One region of the Phyllobacterium sp. CL33Tsu genome, then DNA from elsewhere that is predicted to be linked to it. Evidence: predicted binding sites of a transcription regulator. Region 1 holds the regulator's gene; the other holds the start of a gene.
The links. The regulator LexA, encoded in region 1, represses DNA repair genes until DNA is damaged. The targets are predictions, from matches to a motif close to TGTTCNNNNTGTGTTCNG.
Positions count from the first base shown of each region.

Region 2: the regulator LexA is predicted to act here: its motif matches at 3,038-3,055, upstream of BM074_RS18970 (putative DNA modification/repair radical SAM protein).

Region 1 is NZ_FORJ01000003.1:241,285-245,961, reverse strand. Features, by position in the region: gene BM074_RS13860 (DUF7507 domain-containing protein) at 1-1,485, shown strand, start outside; gene BM074_RS13855 (hypothetical protein) at 1,553-1,975, shown strand; gene lexA (transcriptional repressor LexA) at 2,141-2,860, shown strand; gene BM074_RS13845 (ComEC/Rec2 family competence protein) at 2,854-4,677, opposite strand, start outside.
Region 2 is NZ_FORJ01000006.1:73,646-78,322, forward strand. Features, by position in the region: gene BM074_RS18965 (UdgX family uracil-DNA binding protein) at 346-1,803, opposite strand; gene BM074_RS18970 (putative DNA modification/repair radical SAM protein) at 1,803-3,035, opposite strand; gene BM074_RS23450 (hypothetical protein) at 3,392-3,523, shown strand; gene BM074_RS18975 (ATP-binding protein) at 3,540-4,677, opposite strand, start outside.

The DNA of each region.
Region 1 (4,677 bases):
GGCTCTTTCAAATATACGGGTGACTCCGGCTTGCAAACTCTGGGGTTCAGATCGAGCGACCCCGGCAGTAGCGGAAACTTTCTTGACGACGTTCAAATAGAGCTGGGGCCATATATCGAGTTCCAACCCGCCGAAGGCAGCGGCGCGGAAAGCATCGAATCAGCAAATCTGCCGACGCTACGTCTCGCCGGAACCCTTACCAAACCGTTGGCCGTGACGGTCATCGTCAGCGGTACGGCGACGCTCGGAAAAGACTTTACGACGCCCAACGGGACAAACACATTCACCATCAATATCCCAGCCGGGGACTATGACGGCACCAACGGCGTCCCAACCGGCATCAAGGTCGCGAACGACAAGGATCTTGAGCCCAACGAAACGATTCTCCTCACCATCAAGCCGAATAGCGCCGCGTACACGCTCGCAAGTACGACGTCGTGCGGTGGCAAATCGACGACCACCACGACGTACACAATACTGGATGACGACGCACGGCTAACCCTCAAGAAGGAACTGACCGCGAATCGTGGCAATCCAGCCGATCAGTTTGTTTTAATGATCGCAGACGCCAGCAAAGTCGTGCAAGTGACCACCACTACGACGGGCGCGGGTTCTGCCGCTGAGGGTATCGCACAACTAACCAACGTTGCAGTGGGTTCGAAGTATACCTTTTCTGAATCCGCGCCAAACAAATCGTCTGCGGAGTATCTTCCAGAATACTCTTGCACAAACGCAACTGGCGGCTCCACCGAAGGTCTTCCTTCTGGGAAAAGAACTAGTTTCGATCTCACTCCTGTAGCGGGCGACGACATTACCTGCATCTTCAAGAATACGCCGTATCGTTACGCCATGACGGTGGCGAAGACCATCACAAGTGGCGATCTCTACTCGAATGTTGGAGATAAGATTAACTACAGTTACACGATTACCAATTCCGGCAACGTTGCGATTACAGATACGATAAATATTAATGACGACAAAATCAGTAGCGTCACCTGTCCTTCCCTTCCGGTCGGCGGACTTTTACCAAACGCGTCGATCGCATGCTCGGCGTCCTACACGGTCGTTCAGGCCGATCTCGACGCCAACAAGGTAACCAATACCGCAGCCGCCGCTACCAGCAAGTTCTCATCTCCAAAAGTGTCGGCCACGGCTTATCGTCTTCCTGTCATGGGCTTGGACATAAAGATCACACCCAATCCCTATTCGGCCGTCGGCGAGAAGATCGTCTATAAATACACCGTCACCAATACCGGCAATGGGACGATCACCAAACCCATTGTGGTCACGGACGACAGATATACGGTAAAATGCGATCCGCTGCCGCCCGGCGGGTTGCCGGCAAAGGCCACGCTGACCTGTACCGCCGAATATACGATCAAACAGGACGACCTCGACACCGGCAAGATCGTCAATACGGCGACGGCCAGCAGCGAAGGCGTTCCTCCCTCTATTCCGGTATGCTTACCGTCCGATCACAAATGACCGGCTGAACGCCCTCTTCAAATATACGTGGCTTTATGATCTTCCGGGCGAGGATCAGGTCAGCGCGGTGACCGGCGACGAATACGGGCCAGCACAGCGCAGCAACATTCTTTCCGCCGATTTCACCTACGATCTCGTTCCCTGGCTGTCCGTCGGCGCGAAATACGGCTTCCGCTACGGTCAAGTGCGCGAGCGGCTTCAGGACGATCTCGACGCATTCTCCGATTGGCAGACTTCCTCAGCGCATCTCGGCATTGTTCGAACCGATTTTCACATCGTCAAGAAATGGGACGCCTTGCTGGAAGGGCGGGTTATGCACATGGCCGAGGCGGATACGACAGATCTTGGCGTGCTCACCGCCGTTTATCGCCACGTCGGTGACAACTTCAAGGTCGGCGTCGGCTATAATTTCGGGAATTTCTCCGACGATCTGCGCGACCTGACGCTCAACGACCGCGGTGTGTTCTTCAACGTCGTCGGCAAGTACTGACGCATCGGCGTTGTTCATCGCGCATGTGCCGGCAACGGGCCAGATGCGCTATTTGGATATCGGCGCACTCCTTCTACACGACATATTAATACTTGTGGAACACAACTGGAACAGATAGTGTTTGTTCTGGTTTTGTTTTTCCGATTCCGTTTCGAAGGATCGCCGATGCTCACGCGTAAACAACACGAACTTCTGCTCTTTATCCATGAGCGTCTTAAGGAAACCGGCATCCCTCCATCCTTCGACGAGATGAAGGATGCATTGGACCTTGCGTCCAAATCAGGGATACATCGGCTGATAACAGCGCTCGAGGAACGAGGTTTCATTCGACGGCTTGCTAACCGTGCGCGGGCGCTGGAAGTCCTGCGCCTGCCGGATTCAATTGCGCCTGGTCTCAATGCGCAAAAGAAATTTTCGCCAAGCGTGATCGAGGGCAGCCTCGGCCGCAATGTCGCCCCCCCCCGCCCGCAGCCACGCGCTTCGGATGACGACGGTGCGCCGACGATCGTCAACATACCCGTCATGGGCCGGATCGCGGCCGGTGTACCAATCTCCGCCATCCAGAATCAGACGCATATGATTGGCCTGCCGCCGGACATGATCGGCAGCGGGGAGCATTATGCGCTGGAGGTCAAGGGCGATTCCATGATCGAGGCGGGCATCTTCGACGGCGACACGGTCGTCATTCGGCGCGGCGACACCGCCAATCCCGGTGAAATCGTGGTTGCGCTTGTCGATGACGAAGAGGCAACCTTGAAGCGCTTTCGGCGCAAAGGGGCATCGATTGCTCTCGAGGCCGCCAATCCGGCCTATGAGACGCGCATATTCGGGCCGGATCGGGTGCGCGTGCAGGGCAAGCTGGTCGGTTTGATCCGCCGTTACTGACGTATCGGGTTTTCCTGATCGTCTGCCGGTGGCTTGGTCTTTGCGGCACGCCGCTGCGGTTTTTGCTCCGCAAGATTACGGGCGGTGCGGGAGAAGACCCGATAGGCGTTCCAGGGGCGCTGCGGGGAGCCTACTGCGTAGATAATGTTTGCAGACTGGAGGCGTGCCTGCAGTTGTTCTACAGCAAATGCAGCCGCATCAAGGCCGGACGGTGGATCGACCTTGTTGTCGCCGAACTTGATTTCTGCGGAACCGCGTAGCGCCAGGTCCTGCGCCGTAATTACAAGAACGTCCCCCGGCTCGCAGGTTGCTGTGGGACCGGTAAAGGCAAGGACGACGATATCGCCCTCGGCACAAGCCGTTGATTTTTTGGTCGGATCGTCCGTATAGGCGACGATCAGGCCGCCGGCTTCCCTCGCCAGGCACACGCCGTCGGCGCACTCAAATTGTCCATCGGCCGGCGATGCGCCATTCTTTGCCGGCGTGAGCACTCGAATTGCGCCGTACCCCTGCTGCCAGTTATCGAGGGTGAACCGGCTTGCCGTGGCACGGTTCACCGTCAGCGTGTCATCGGGGGCGCTCAAGGCGACGAGCCTGCCCTCTTCAGCAATCACTATATCCGGCGGACGTGCAGAGCGGAGCGGCACTATGGCCAATGCCATTACTGCAAATCCAACGAGCCGCAGCCGCGTTGTCAGCAACATGAGCAGGACCAGTCCCGCGGTCATCAAAAGCAGGCTCGTTTGCGGCATTGATCCGAAATTGCCGCTTGGCGAATGCGCGCTGACCATCTTCGCGATCGCAATGACCCATTCGATGCCGCGTTCCATGACAGCAAACGGCAGCCAATCGAGATCAAATGGCATCGCAAGAACAGCAAGCACCGCAAACGGCATCACAAAGATCGAGACAACGGGCAGCGCCAGCGCGTTGCCCACAAGCCCAAGCGGCGCTGTGTTGTTGAAATGGTAGGCGGCGAAGATCGAGCTCGCCGTCCCGGCAACCAACGAAGTCATGGCGATAGCGCCGACATGGCTTGCCGCCATCATCGGCAAACGCAGAAGCAATCCCTCGCCTTTCGTTCGGTTTGACCTGTTCTTTCGGCGCGATCTCCAGCCGTAATATGCAATGAGCGCGCCTGTCGCCGAATATGACATCTGGAAACTCGGTCCGAGAATTTCATGCGGAAGCAGCGCTATCGCGATCAAAGCGCCGATGGCGAGATTGCGCATGGAGATTGCCGCGCGATCGGCCATCATGGCAATGAGCATCACCGCCAGCATCACGAAACTGCGCTGTGCCGCTACGTCGGCGCCGGAGAGCAGGAGATAGAAACCGGAACCGGCAAGGGCGACGAATGCCGCCAGTTTTTTCATTGGATAGCGGGCTGCAAAGCCGGGAAAGAGGGCCATGCTGGCGCGAAGCGAGCCGACGATGATGCCGGCCACCAGCGCCATGTGAAATCCGGAAATCGAAAGAATATGCGAAAGCCCGCTCAGTCGCATTGCGTCATTCGTCGCCTCACTGATGCCGTCGCGCTGGCCGGTAATCAGCGAAGCCGCAATATCGCCGGGTTCCCCCTTGATGCGGGAAAGCACACGCTGCGTAAGTTGCTGGCGGATATTGGCGACCGTCTGCCAGGCTTGAGACGCAATCGCCTCATCGACCGGCGTTGCGGCCAGTTGAGGTTTGCCAAGGAAAAACCCATTTGCGCCTACGCCCTTATAGTAATTATTGAACGCAAAATCGTAATTGCCGGGCCGTACCGGACCTCGCTGCGGACGCAGGTGGACGAGGCCCTGCAGTCCCGCGCCAAT
Region 2 (4,677 bases), on a different contig from region 1:
AATTCGAGCGGTTGAGGAGTTTCTTCGCAGCCGCAAGTGATGCCTGATCCGGCGCAAGCGCTTCGAGCCTTGCCAGGGTCAGGTCAATGAACCCTCCGGCACGGTTGCATCTGCCTGGGGCTCTTCATTCTCGCTCTGCTTTGCGAAGTTTCAGTCCGGTCTAGCATAGGCTTTGATTACAAATTCTTGCGTAAAATTCGTCTAATACAAGCTAATTGCCGCAATCTTACGTTACGTCGCATCCCCTAGTAAAGCAGCCCAAAGTTGTCTTTGGATGTGTTCGGACGGAACGCTTCATCAAGCTGCGATCAGCCCGTCCGGATTGCGTATTCTGCCGGTTCACTCCTAGGCGCCTTGCGCCTCGGCCACGAGACGCAGGTCGGCGTGAAACCTCTTGATTTCCAACTGCTGGTGATCGAGGTCCGGCAGGCGCAGCAGGTAGGAGGGATGAACCGTCGCAAGAAGCGATCGTGTACCATCGAGCGGCATCAGGACGCCTCGAACATCGGTCAAGCGTCCCTGCCGCCCAGTCAAGGAGGCCAATGCGGTCGCCCCGAGAGCAACCACGAGTTGCGGCTTCACAAGATCGATCTCCTGCCGCAGCCACCATTTGCAAGCTTCAATCTCGCCGGCATTGGGCTTTTGATGAATGCGTCGCTTGCCTCGCGGCACATATTTGAAATGCTTGACGGCGTTGGTAACGTAGACGTTTCTGCGATCGATGCCGACTTCCGCCAATGCATTGTCGAATACTTTGCCAGCCGGACCGACAAAGGGGCGTCCCGCCAAATCCTCCTGATCGCCCGGCTGTTCCCCCACAAACATTACCCGCGCATCGACTGGACCTTCGCCGAATACCGTTTGCGTGGCGTTGCAGTGAAGCGGGCAGCGGGTACACCGCCGCGCTTCTGATCCAAGCTCCTCGAGCGAGCCCGGGACAGGGGTTTCGTGGTCCCCGGAAATTCGAAGCGTCGTCGCTTCCTGCAAGCGATCGTGGAAAAGCGGTGGCATCGTGGGCTGCCGCTGCCGCATTTCCATTACGCTTCGTTCGGCGTTTCCAACGAGTTCAGGTATCAGCACTGCCTCGGGAAGGTTCTTCCAGTACTTTTTCGGCATTTCCGCGCGCATTGCCTTCAACTTCAAACGTGCCGGATTGAAGATGCTCGCGTAATAGGTGCGCCAGAGATCGTCAGTTGTATCGGAGGCAATCGATTTTTCCGCGGGCTCGCGCGACGTGACAAGATTTTGGCCGTCCCACATCATCGACCCCCTGGGTGTGGCGATGATCCAATCCATATCTGTGAAACGCCGCTGAAAAAACGGCGCCACACGCTCCACGATAAAGTGGTCGGGTTCGAACCACGCCACGAACTGTCTTCGCGCGCGGACTTCCTGGTGGATGACTTCCTTGAAGCGCACAAACGCTTTCATCTTGTGGCTATCGCGCCGCACCGATTTTTCCAGTTTCAGCGCTGCCGCCACGTCCTCGTCAGAAGCGACGTTCAACAGGCTCTTGTCACTCTGCATCCGCGACAGGATACGGTACAACAGGCCAAACCGTGCGGGGCTGCTATTGCAGATAACGGTTTCGGCGAGGTCGATGAATCTTTCAGTTGCAGTGACGGCAAGGGACCCGTTCGCCGCTTCGCCAGCGTCGGGGATCGAAAGACCGAGCATGTCGCATCCCCCTGCGGCATCGCTCCACACGACGTCGTTGGGCTCAATGCCGTGCGACAGCAGGCGCCGCGCGGCATCGCGCCATTCGATGAAATTTCCCCTGCCCTCCAGAATGACGCTTCGCATCAGAGCAGTGCGAGTTGTTCAGGTTTTCTTTGGAACATGTGGTTGAGGTCGGCACTGTCTATCAGCCGGTGCGGCGACCAGCCGTCAGCGATAATGAACGCCTTGACCTTTTTCAACGACACGCCAAGCCGTTGCAGATCTTCGAGGCGTAGGCGGCGATGCCGCCGCCCCGAAAGGATCGCCTTGACCGTCTTCGTTCCAAGCCCGGGAATGCGCAGCAGGATTTCGCGCGCCGACCGGTTGATATCCACGGGAAATCGCTCACGATGCGCCAGTGCCCAGGCGAGCTTTGGGTCCATGTCCAGATCCAGCATTCCGTCCGGCCGCGCCGATGTGATTTCCTCAATGTCGAACCCATAGAATCGATAGAGCCAATCTGCCTGATAGAGCCTGTGCTCGCGTTCGAGCGGCGGCCGGATAAGCGGCAGGTTTTTCGACGCGTCCGGTATGGGACTGAACGCGGAATAATATACCCGGCGCAGCTGGTATCCACCGTAAAGGCGCGAGCTGGCGCGCAAGATCGTAGCATCGCTGGCCCCATCCGCGCCGACGATCATCTGCGTGCTCTGGCCTGCCGGAACGAAACGCTTACGCCGCTTTGTCTGCAGGGTCGGCTCGTTTGCCGCCTCGATTTTCAGCCGCAGATCGGCCATTGATTTTCGTATTTCAACCGGCCGCTTGTCCGGTGCAAAACGGGCAATGCCCGAATCCGTGGGCAATTCGATGTTGATCGAAAGGCGATCGGCATAAAGCCCGGCCTCCTCGATCAAATGTGGCGAAGCGTCCGGTATCGTCTTCAAATGAATATAGCCGCGAAAGCCGTGGGTCGTGCGCAATTCCCGGGCAACGCGGACCATTTGTTCCATCGTGTTGTCCGATGAGCGGATGATGCCCGATGAAAGGAACAGGCCCTCGATATAGTTGCGCCGATAGAATTCGAGCGTGAGCCAGACCACTTCCTCCACGGTAAAGCGCGCCCGCTCAACATTGCTCGAAGATCGGTTGATGCAGTAGGCGCAATCGAAGATACAGAAGTTCGTGAGAAGAATTTTGAGGAGCGAGATACAGCGCCCATCCGGTGCGTAAGCGTGGCATATGCCTGCGCCCTCGGTCGATCCCAATCCGCCCGACCTGGACGAGTCGCGCTTCACCGTTCCGCTGGAGGCACATGAAGCGTCGTACTTTGCCGCATCCGACAAGATGGCCAACCGCTGTTTTAAGCTCTTCCTCATAATGTTCATGATATGTTCTTGCTGGAGTTACGTCAAGACTGAGCTTTCTCGGAAAGGGACCGCGCCAATCGGAAGCCATCAACCCGAAAAAATGTGCGACCATGAAATGGCAGTGCTTCCCGGCCGATCCTGCCTTGTTTATCGAGCCAACTTGAATTTTGCACCCGCGGTCTTTGTGGATCAGGCCAAGTGCCGGCGCGCTTTGCTTCAGCTTGTCGATTTTATGTTGCACTTGGAACTTAGCGTTTGACGCGGCCTGCCAATGGTTCTCTAACTGGTGCAGCGCTGGGTCTTCTGACGGCATGCCAGCGCTTGCGAGCGTTCAATGCTCCCGCCATGACGAGCAGGAGAGCGATATGGCCAAAGGTCAACAACGTAGCAACAAGGAAGTTCGAAAACCCAAACAGGCGAAGGCCCAGGAAGTGAAAGCGGCGCCTGCAGCCTTTAGCACGACGGCGAAGCGCCTGGAGAATCCGAAAGGACGCTGACAACAGGCGAGTTCTACTATCCCCTCTCGCGGCGCAGCGCGAGAATATGCCGGATCTTGCGGGCGAGTGCCTCACGCTGATAGGGCTTGGAGAGAAGTTCCACGCCGGGGTCGAGCCGCCCGCCATGGACGATGGCATTTTCCGTATAGCCAGACGTGAAGAGCACGGCGATCTGCGGCAGACGCTGGCGGGCCTGGCGCGCAAGCTCGGGGCTTCCCAGCGGTCCAGGCATAACGACATCGGTAAAGAGCACGTCGATCGGAACGCCGCTCTCGATGATCGATAGCGCGCTCGCCGCATCCTTGGCCTTGAGCACGCGATAACCGAGGTCGCCCAGCATTTCGACGACGGTCGCCCTCACCTCCTCGTCGTCCTCGGCGACGAGGATCGTCTCCGTGCCGCCGATCGTCGGGCCGAGATCGGTCTCGATCAACTCGTCTTCGTTCTGCTGCGCGCGCGGCAGATAGAGTTTTACCGTCGTGCCCTGGCCAACTTCCGAATAGATCTTGACGTGACCGCCTGACTGCCTGACGAAACCATAGACCATGGAGAGGCCCAGCCCAGTGCCGCGACCGACCGATTTCGTCGAGAAGAACGGTTCGAACGCCTGGGCGAGGACGGCGGGCGTCATGCCCGTCCCCGTATCCGTAACCGCCAGCATCACGAACTGACCGGCTTCCGCCTCCGGATTGCGCCGCACATAGGCATCGTCGAGCGAAGCATTGCCGACCTCGATCGTCAGCTTGCCGCCATCGGGCATGGCATCCCTCGCATTGATAGCGAGATTGAGCAGCGCGTTCTCGATCTGCGCCGGGTCAATCAGGGTATTCCATAGCCCGCCGGAGCGAACGATCTCAATCTCGATCGATTCACCGATTGTCCGTCGCATCATGTCGCCCATACCGGCGATGAAACGGCCGATATTGACGACTTTGGGTTCGAGTGCCTGCCTGCGTCCAAACGCGAGAAGCTGGCTCGCCAGCTTCGATCCGCGGCTTACGCCCGCCAGGGCGTTTTCGATCCGCCGTTCGCCCCGCGCATTGCCGGCCATGTCCTTGGCCAGGAGTTGCAGATTGCCCGATATGATTTGCAGGAGATTGTTGAAGTCGTGGGCAACGCCGCCGGTAAGCTGGCCCAATGCTTCCATCTTTTGC